Regions from separate parts of the Streptomyces sp. NBC_01288 genome, predicted to be linked through region 3. Evidence: predicted binding sites of a transcription regulator. Region 3 holds the regulator's gene; each other region holds the start of a gene.
The links. Region 3 encodes HrcA, which represses chaperone genes, less so after heat shock. Its sites were predicted from a motif close to TTNGCACTCNGNNNNNCNGAGTGCNAA; they were not measured.
Positions count from the first base shown of each region.

Region 1: the regulator HrcA is predicted to act here: its motif matches at 2,165-2,191, upstream of groL (chaperonin GroEL).
Region 2: the regulator HrcA is predicted to act here: its motif matches at 1,301-1,327, upstream of groES (co-chaperone GroES).

Region 1 is NZ_CP108427.1:5,718,085-5,721,358, reverse strand. Features, by position in the region: gene OG194_RS25785 (NADH:flavin oxidoreductase) at 1-170, opposite strand, end outside; gene groL (chaperonin GroEL) at 374-2,002, opposite strand; gene OG194_RS25775 (cold-shock protein) at 2,343-2,549, opposite strand; gene OG194_RS25770 (MoaD/ThiS family protein) at 3,003-3,274, opposite strand, start outside.
Region 2 is NZ_CP108427.1:4,152,100-4,155,373, forward strand. Features, by position in the region: gene groL (chaperonin GroEL) at 1-696, opposite strand, end outside; gene groES (co-chaperone GroES) at 848-1,156, opposite strand; gene OG194_RS18055 (hypothetical protein) at 1,501-2,217, opposite strand; gene OG194_RS18060 (polysaccharide deacetylase family protein) at 2,214-3,107, opposite strand.
Region 3 is NZ_CP108427.1:6,954,451-6,957,724, forward strand. Features, by position in the region: gene OG194_RS31490 (DUF3097 domain-containing protein) at 1-448, opposite strand, end outside; gene OG194_RS31495 (MBL fold metallo-hydrolase) at 483-1,202, opposite strand; gene hrcA (heat-inducible transcriptional repressor HrcA) at 1,376-2,392, shown strand; gene dnaJ (molecular chaperone DnaJ) at 2,393-3,274, shown strand, end outside.

The sequences.
Region 1 (3,274 bases), 1.2 Mb from region 3:
GCGGCGCGGCGGGCGTAGTAACCGACCACGTCCTCACCGGGGATGCCGCCCGGCGAGAACTGCCGGGTCATCGGCGCCATCACGATCCGGTTCGGGACGGTCAGGCCGTTGAGGGTGATCGGACGGCCGAGGATTTCGGCCGCTCGGGAGGCGGGGGCGGTCGTAGACACGTGTGGGGGCTCCTCGAATACCGGGTACCAGGTGGTATGTGCGTATGCATCGATCATGCGTCAACAACAACCACCCGGCCAAGCCCCTCATTCCGACCGCCCGGCACCTCCCCCTGTGACTCCGGACACGCCCGAGGGCGGTACCCCCTGCCAGAAGCAGGAAGTACCGCCCTCGGTAAGACCGTTGATCAACCGGAGGTCGATCAGAAGTCCATGTCACCGCCCGGCATGCCGCCACCGGCGCCCGCGCCGGCACCGGCCTTCTCGGGCTTGTCGGCGATGACCGCCTCGGTGGTGAGGAAGAGCGCGGCGATGGACGCGGCGTTCTGCAGGGCAGAGCGCGTGACCTTCGCCGGGTCGATGATGCCCTCGGCGATCATGTCCACGTACTCACCGGTGGCGGCGTTGAGGCCGTGACCGATGGGCAGGTTGCGGACCTTCTCGACGACGACTCCGCCTTCGAGGCCACCGTTGACGGCGATCTGCTTCAGCGGGGCCTCAAGGGCCAGCTTCACGATCGCGGCACCCGTGGCCTCGTCGCCTTCGAGCTCAAGCTTCTCGAAGACGTGGCCCGCCTGGATGAGGGCGACGCCGCCACCGGCGACGATGCCCTCCTCGACGGCCGCCTTCGCGTTGCGAACGGCGTCCTCGATGCGGTGCTTGCGCTCCTTGAGCTCGACCTCGGTGGCCGCGCCCGCCTTGATGACGGCGACGCCACCCGCGAGCTTGGCGAGGCGCTCCTGGAGCTTCTCGCGGTCGTAGTCCGAGTCGCTGTTCTCGATCTCGGCACGGATCTGGTTGACGCGACCGGCAACCTGGTCCGCCGAGCCCGAGCCGTCGACGATCGTCGTCTCGTCCTTGGTGATGACGACCTTGCGGGCGCGGCCGAGGAGATCCACGGTCGCGTTCTCCAGCTTGAGGCCGACCTCCTCGGAGATGACCTCGCCGCCCGTGAGGATGGCGATGTCGCCGAGCATGGCCTTGCGACGGTCACCGAAGCCCGGAGCCTTGACGGCGACGGACTTGAAGGTGCCGCGGATCTTGTTGACGACCAGCGTCGACAGGGCCTCGCCCTCGACGTCCTCGGCGATGATCAGCAGCGGCTTGCCCGACTGCATGACCTTCTCCAGGAGCGGGAGCAGGTCCTTGACGTTGGCGATCTTCGAGTTGGCGATCAGGATGTACGGGTCGTCGAGGACGGCCTCCATACGCTCCATGTCGGTGGCGAAGTACGCCGAGATGTAGCCCTTGTCGAAGCGCATACCCTCGGTGAGCTCCAGCTCCAGACCGAAGGTCTGGGACTCCTCGACGGTGATGACGCCTTCCTTGCCGACCTTGTCCATCGCCTCGGCGATGAGTTCGCCGATCTGGGTGTCGGCGGCGGAGATGGAGGCCGTCGAAGCGATCTGCTCCTTGGTCTCCACGTCCTTGGCCTGCTCCAGCAGGGCACCGGAGACGGCCTCGACGGCCTTCTCGATACCGCGCTTGAGGGCCATCGGGTTGGCGCCCGCGGCTACGTTGCGCAGGCCTTCCTTGACGAGAGCCTGGGCGAGAACGGTCGCGGTGGTCGTACCGTCGCCGGCGACGTCGTCCGTCTTCTTGGCGACTTCCTTGACCAGCTCGGCGCCGATCTTCTCGTACGGGTCCTCCAGCTCGATCTCCTTGGCGATGGAGACACCATCGTTGGTGATCGTGGGGGCGCCCCACTTCTTCTCAAGGACGACGTTGCGGCCCTTGGGGCCGAGGGTGACCTTGACGGCGTCGGCGAGCTGGTTCATACCGCGCTCAAGGCCTCGCCGCGCCTCCTCGTCGAACGCGATGATCTTGGCCATGTGAAGTGGTCCTCCCGGACTGGGGTGGATTGCTCCGGACCGCGCTGGCGCCCGCGACGGACGGCTCGCCTGCCCCATGGCTCCTTGCGCCACCTGGCCTGCGGGCCTCACCGACCCGATCCTTCGTTATCACTCTCACCTTCAGAGTGCTAACGCCAATGATTAGCACTCGGCATGGTCGAGTGCAAGCGGCTCCCAGGTTCTGGGCCCCTCCTTCACGGGGCGCGCGAGGTGCGCACGGGGCATGCCGAAGGGCCCGTACCCCAGGAGGTGACCCCCCAGGAGTACGAGCCCTTCGGTGAGGAACGAAGAACGTCGCTGCTGTTCGCCGGCGCGTGCTTCAGGTAGTCGCGAGCCGGACCATGTCCGCCTGCGGCCCCTTCTGACCCTGCGAGATCTCGAAATCGACCCGCTGACCCTCTTCCAGGGTGCGGTAGCCGTCCATCTGAATCGCGCTGTAGTGGACGAAAACATCCGCACCACCGTCGACCGCGATGAAGCCGTACCCCTTCTCCGCGTTGAACCATTTGACGGTGCCCTGAGCCATGCCTAACTCCCCTATTACTGGCCCTTGCACGGACCCGCACTTCGCGGATCCGGGTCAGACCTCACCCCCCACAGGATTGGGGGCGTGCGCCGGAACGCGTCGACCGCGGCCGAATGTATCCGTCCAACTGCCGTCTGCAACAGGTCAATCCGACGAGAATTCCGGGCAGGACCGGTCGGGAATATACGGAGAATTCGTCCGACTTCAGGGCAAGTCGGGCCCGATAAAGGGAACATAACGCGCAAAAGGAATGCACACTTTGGCTACTTCTCATCGCACGCGGAGCGGGTACTCATATGCGTCCGGCATGCGGAGTGGAGCGGGTTCCCCAACTGTACCCCGCTCAACCCTACAGAATTGCCCCCTCCGCTTCTCTCACGGAGGGGGCAATTCGATGAACTCTTGGTAATCGGCGTTACCCAGGGTAATTTCCGGGGCCCGCCAGACCGCCGCTCAGCCGCCGGCGACAGCCGGAATGATCGAGACGCCGGCCCCGTCCGGAGTGGCCGTCTCCAGCCCCTGCTCGAACCGCACATCGTCGTCATTCACGTACACATTGACGAACCGCCGCAGCTTGCCCTGATCGTCGAGCACGCGGGCAGAGATCCCGGCATGGTTCTTCTCCAGGTCACTGATGACCTCGGCGAGGGTGCCGCCTTCGGCGGTCACCTCGGCCTGCCCGCCCGTGTAGGTGCGGAGAATGGTGGGGATGCGGACACTAACGC
Region 2 (3,274 bases), 2.8 Mb from region 3:
CAGCAGGTCCTGGATGGAGCTGATCTTGCCCTGGTGGATCAGGATGTACGGGTCTTCGAGGACCGCTTCCATGCGCTCCTGGTCCGTCACGAAGTACGGCGACAGGTAGCCCTTGTCGAAGGCCATGCCCTCGGTGAAGTCCAGCTCCAGACCGAAGGTGTTGGACTCCTCGACGGTGATGACACCGTCCTTGCCGACCTTGTCCATCGCCTCGGCGATGAGCTCGCCGACCTGGCTGTCCTGCGCGGACAGACCGGCCACGGCGGCGATGTCGGCCTTGTCCTCGATCGGCCGCGCGGTGGCGAGCAGCTCGTCGGAGACGGCCTTGACGGCGGCGTCGATGCCCTTCTTCAGGGCGGCCGGGGAGGCACCCGCGGCGACGTTGCGCAGGCCCTCGCGGACGAGCGCCTGGGCGAGCACGGTGGCGGTGGTGGTGCCGTCACCCGCGATGTCGTTGGTCTTGGTCGCCACCTCCTTCACCAGCTGGGCACCGAGGTTCTCGTACGGGTCGTCGAGCTCGACCTCGCGGGCGATGGTGACGCCGTCGTTGGTGATGGTGGGAGCGCCGAACTTCTTGTCGATGACGACGTTGCGGCCCTTGGGGCCGATCGTCACCTTGACCGTGTCGGCAAGCTTGTTGACGCCGCGCTCGAGGGCGCGACGGGCGTCCTCGTCGAACTTCAGGATCTTCGCCATGGGAGCGGTTCAGCCCTCTCGGAAAACGTGGGTGAAACGAACCGCGCCCCTGACGCCCGGCTTCATAAGGTCGCGGGGGCCAGGGGCGCAGCTCACTGCAAAACTGGGTGTAGCTCGGTACATCCGGGTGGTACCGGCGGTACCGGGTGAGCTACTTCTCGATGACCGCGAGCACGTCGCGGGCCGAGAGGACGAGGTATTCCTCACCCTGGTACTTCACTTCGGTGCCGCCGTACTTGCTGTACAGCACGATGTCACCGGTCTGGACGTCGAGCGGCAGGCGCTCGCCGTTCTCGAAGCGACCCGGGCCAACGGCGAGGACGACGCCCTCCTGGGGCTTCTCCTTCGCGGTGTCCGGAATGACCAGGCCAGAGGCCGTGGTCTGCTCGGCTTCGAGCGCCTGGACCACAATGCGGTCCTCAAGCGGCTTGATGGCAACCTTGGAGCTGGCGGTCGTCACGATCCGACCTCCCCCTTCGGAGATCTCACGGGGTTAACTGTCTGAGGTGGCGACCAGGTCGATCCGTCGTCGCGGGTGCCGGACCTGCCCGTCGCTATTGGCACTCTCCAGGGGGGAGTGCCAGGTCTGAGACTATGACCGCGATTAGCACTCGGTCAAGCGGAGTGCCAATGCCCGCGGCGCTTGAGCGGAATTTCTCCGTCACCCTGAGCTGTCTGGCGGGCCTGTGCTGGTGTCGCCGTCTTGGGGGCTGTGCCCCCAAACCCCCCTGTCGGCCTTCGGCCTCGTCCTCAAACGCCGGACGGGCTGGATTGGCCGGATTGGCCGGCCCTCGCTCCATCTGCTCAGAGGTAGTCCTCCAGGCGCCCCACCGTCAGACCCCGCTCCTGGATGCCCCGGAGGAGGCGGGCCGTCGTGCCGGTCGGGGTGATCCGGACGATGTCTCCAGGGGTGAGCCGGTGGTCGCCCCGGGCGTAGGTCAGGGTGCCGGTCGTCGTGGAGGCCCGCCAGAGGACCAGGGCGGAGATGCCGCAGTCGGCCGCGGCGCGGCGGGTCGTCGTGTCGTACGTGCCCTCGGGGGGCCGGAGCAGGCGGGAGCCGGGGTGGGGGCGGTGGCCGCAGATCTCGGTGCGCTGGGTGGCGTAGGGCAGGCCGGTGAAGCGGGCGGGCTTCGGGGGTGTGCGGAACTCCGTGACCGGGAGGCGCAGTTCGCGGACCAGGTCGGTGAAGCTCGGGTCCCGGCGGGCGCTCGCGGCGTGGTCGTAGGTCAGGAAGACGACCTTGTCACGGGTGCGGACGTGGTCCACGACCGGTGGGAGGCCCGGGCCCGCCGAGCGGGCGGCGGGGTGGGGGGACGGTTTGGGGGCGGGGGCCAGGGGGGCCGTCAAACCCCAGTGGCGGTACGGCTGTTCGCGGGACGGGCCGTGCGGGTGGACGCGTTGGGCGGCCTTCTTGCCGAGCCGTTCGATGGGGTCGACGGACTGGGCGCAACCGGTGAGGAACAGCAGAGCGGCCGCCGACGCGACGGCCACCGGTACCCGCAGACGGCCCGCCCGCCTCACAGGTAGTCCTCCAGGCGGGCCACCGCGTAGCCCTCGGCCGTGACCTTGCCCAGGAAGCGGCGCATGTCGTCGACCATCGTGCCCTTCCAGTCCTCGCGGCCCCGGAAGTGCGTCAGGACGATGTCGCCGGGGTGCAGGGACCGGTCGTCCTCGCGGTACTCCCAGTGGTCGACGAACACCTCCTCGTCCCAGATCGGGGCGTACTTGATGCCGCAGGACTTCGCGGCGACGAGGGTGTCGTGGTTGTAGTTCCCGTACGGCGGCCGGAAGACCGTCGGGGCCTTGCCGAACTGCTTCTTCATGATGTCCTGCATGCCGCAGATCTCGCGCTTCTGCTCGGCGTAGGACAGGCCCGGCAGGTACGGGTGCGTGAGGGTGTGGTTGTTGATCGTGTGGCCCTGGGCCTGCATCTTCCGGAAGTAGCCGTAGTCGTCCTTCACCAGGTAGTTGCTGAGGAAGGCCGTGTACGGGATCTTCAGGTCGCTCATCATCCGCAGGAACGCGGGGTCCTTGTTCTCGCCGTCGTCGATGGTGAGGAAGACGATCTTCTGCTTGGTCGGGATCGTGGTGAACACCGGCGGGAGGTTCAACTCCTCCTGGTCGTCCACCTCGAAGCCCTTGCGCGCGGTGATCTCCGGCTTGTGCGCCGGGGCCGGCGGGGCCGTGAGCGGCACCTTCGCCAGCCCCCAGCGCTTGGCCGCGGCAACCCGCGCGGCGTACGCGGCGCGCAACTTGGTCGCGTAGGAGTCCAGCGCGCGCGCCGGGGGCGCGTGCAGCGGCTGCGCGCCCTGCGCCGGGTGGACGGCCGCGCCCGAGCCGGGCTGGCCGCAGCCGGAGACGAGAGCGGCGAGCGCGAGGGCGGCGAGCGCGCCACGGGCGCCTCCCGTCATCCGACCCCGGTCGCCCCGGGTTTCCCGATCTCCTCGGTCCCCGCGCGCCCGATTGATGTCATTTTGTACGACTACTCGCATGGGGTCGGATCTTTTCAGGACCCGGCCCCGATCCCGCGGCGACACCGCCAACACACCGCCACCGGAGGCACACCGTCCACCGACTG
Region 3 (3,274 bases):
CCGCGACGATCGACGGGAGGTCGTCGACGCCCTCCAGGTACTCGACCACCACGCCCTCGATGCGCAGGTCGTCGCCCCACACCCGCTCGACGAGTTCGGCGTCGTGCCGGCCCTCCACGTAGATCCGCCCGGCGCGAGCCACACGCGCGCGTGCACCCGGGACGGCCACCGAACCGGAAGCCGTACGCGTGGGCCGTAGGGGACTCGACACGGGCCTCACCAGGGTGACGACTCGGCCCTCCAGGAGGAAGCCGCGCGGCTCCATCGGGAACACCCGGTGCTTGCCGAAGCGGTCCTCCAGGGTGACCGTGCCGGCCTCGCAGCGGATCACCGCGCCGCAGAAACCGGTGCCCGGCTCCTCGACCACCAGGCCCGCCTCCGCGGGGACCTCGGGGGCCGGCTTGGGCTTCTTCCACGGCGGGGTCAGGTCGGCGGAGTACTGGCGCATTCGGATGACGATAGGAGAACCGGGCCGACCACCGTCACGACACGCCGAAACGCGTTGCCAACGCGTCCCGTTGGGCCCGCACGAACCCCGCGTCCACCACCGCTCCGTGACCGGGCACGTACACCGCGTCCGCCCCGCCCAGGGAGAGGAGCCGGTCGAGCGCCGCCGGCCAGAGCGCCGGAACCGCGTCCGGGCCCGCCTGCGGTTCGCCGGACTCCTCGACCAGGTCGCCGCAGAACACGACCGGCGGGTCGCCCGGCACCACGACCACGAGATCGTGGGCGGTGTGCCCCCGCATCGCCACCAGCCGGACCGCCGGGCCGTCGTCGAGTTCGAGCAGTGTGGGGTCCCGCACATGTTCGCGGGGGCGTACGAGGACGTCCGCCGCGTTCTCCGCGGCCTCCGGGTCCAGCCCGTTGCGCACCGCGTCGGCCCGCAACTCCTCCCCACCGCTCTCGAACACCTCGTCCGCGCCCGCGGCCACGAAAACCGTCGCCCCGGCAAAGGCCGCCGCCCCGAAGACATGGTCGAAATGCGGGTGGGTGAGCGCGAGAAATGGCACACGCCGCCCGGCGAGCGCCTGCGCCTGCCTACGCAACCGCGCGCCCTCCGCCAGGCTCGACCCCGCGTCGATCAACAGCGCCGAGTCCCCGCCGATCACCAGCCCGACCGTGCAGTCCCAGCCAGGCAGTCGGCACCGCCCCACCCCGGCGGCCAGCCGCTCCCACCCCGCCTCTTCCCAAGTCACCCTCATACGGCGACGCTAACGGTGACGGCACTCAGCGCGTGACATCGCAGGACCGGCCTTGCCCGGGGTGTACCTCACGGCCGTACACTGGGCCGGGGAACGCTGGCACTCACGCGCACAGAGTGCCAGGAAAGGGCAGCCCGGCACCAAAACGGCGACCAGAACTGGAGGTGTGCGCGATGCTCAGCGAACGCAGGCTTCAGGTGCTGCGCGCCATCGTCCAGGACTACGTCGGCACCGAGGAGCCGGTCGGGTCCAAGGCGCTCACCGAGCGGCACAGCCTCGGCGTCTCCCCGGCGACCGTGCGCAACGACATGGCGGCCCTGGAGGACGAGGGCTACATCGCCCAGCCGCACACCAGCGCCGGGCGGATCCCGACCGACAAGGGCTACCGGCTGTTCGTCGACAAGCTCGCCGGCGTCAAGCCGATGACCGGCCCCGAGCGCAAGGCGATCCAGAACTTCCTCGACGGCGCGGTCGACCTCGACGACGTCGTCGGCCGTACGGTACGGCTGCTCGCGCAGCTCACCCGGCAGGTCGCCGTCGTGCAGTACCCGTCCCTGACCCGCTCGACCGTCCGCCACGTGGAGCTGCTGTCGCTGGCCCCCGCGCGCGTGATGCTCGTGCTGATCACCGACACCGGACGGGTCGAGCAGCGCATGGTCGACTGCCCGGCGCCCTTCGGGGAGAGTTCGCTCGCGGATCTACGCGCGCGGCTCAACAGCCGGATCGCGGCCCGCCGCTTCGCGGACGTACCGCTGCTCGTGCAGGACCTGCCGGAGGCCTTCGAGGCCGAGGACCGCGGCACGGTCGCGACGGTGCTCTCCACCCTCCTGGAGACCCTCGTCGAGGAGACCGAGGAGCGGCTGATGATCGGCGGCACCGCCAATCTCACCCGCTTCGGACATGACTTTCCCCTCACCATCCGCCCCATCCTGGAAGCCCTTGAGGAGCAGGTCGTCCTCCTCAAGTTGCTTGGTGAGGCGGGGGATTCGGGCATGACCGTACGGATCGGTCACGAGAACGCCTACGAGGGACTCAACTCCACTTCCGTGGTGTCGGTCGGCTACGGTTCGGGCGGCGAGGCAGTCGCCAAGCTCGGCGTGGTCGGACCGACCCGCATGGATTACCCGGGAACGATGGGAGCGGTACGCGCAGTGGCACGGTACGTCGGACAGATCCTGGCGGAGTCCTAAGTGGCCACGGACTACTACGCCGTTCTCGGCGTGCGTCGCGACGCGTCGCAGGATGAGATCAAGAAGGCCTTCCGTAGGCTCGCGCGCGAGCTGCACCCGGACGTGAATCCGGATCCGAAGACCCAGGAGCGGTTCAAGGAGATCAACGCCGCTTACGAGGTGCTCTCGGATCCGCAGAAGAAGCAGGTCTACGACCTCGGTGGCGACCCCCTCTCGCAGGCGGGCGGCGCGGGCGCGGGCTTCGGGGCCGGTGGCTTCGGGAACTTCTCGGACATCATGGACGCGTTCTTCGGCACGGCGTCGCAGCGCGGACCGCGCTCGCGCACCCGCCGCGGCCAGGACGCCATGATCCGGCTGGAGATCGAGCTCGACGAGGCGGCCTTCGGCACCACGAAGGACATCCAGGTCGACACGGCCGTCGTCTGCAACACCTGCAACGGCGAGGGCGCGGCCCCCGGCACCTCCGCGCAGACCTGTGACATGTGTCGCGGTCGCGGTGAGGTCTCGCAGGTGACCCGGTCCTTCCTGGGCCAGGTCATGACGTCCCGCCCCTGCCCCCAGTGCCAGGGCTTCGGCACGGTCGTGCCGACGCCGTGCCCGGAGTGCGCCGGCGACGGCCGCGTCCGCTCGCGGCGCACGCTCACGGTCAAGATCCCGGCGGGCGTGGACAACGGCACGCGGATCCAGCTCGCGGGCGAGGGCGAGGTCGGCCCCGGCGGCGGCCCCGCCGGTGACCTGTACGTCGAGATCCACGAGCTGCCGCACGCGATGTTCCAGCGCCGCGGCGACGACCTGCACTGCACGGTCACCCTCCCCATGACAGCCGCGTCCCTCGGTACGAAGGTGCCGTTGGAGACGCTGGACGGCATGGAGGAGGTCGAC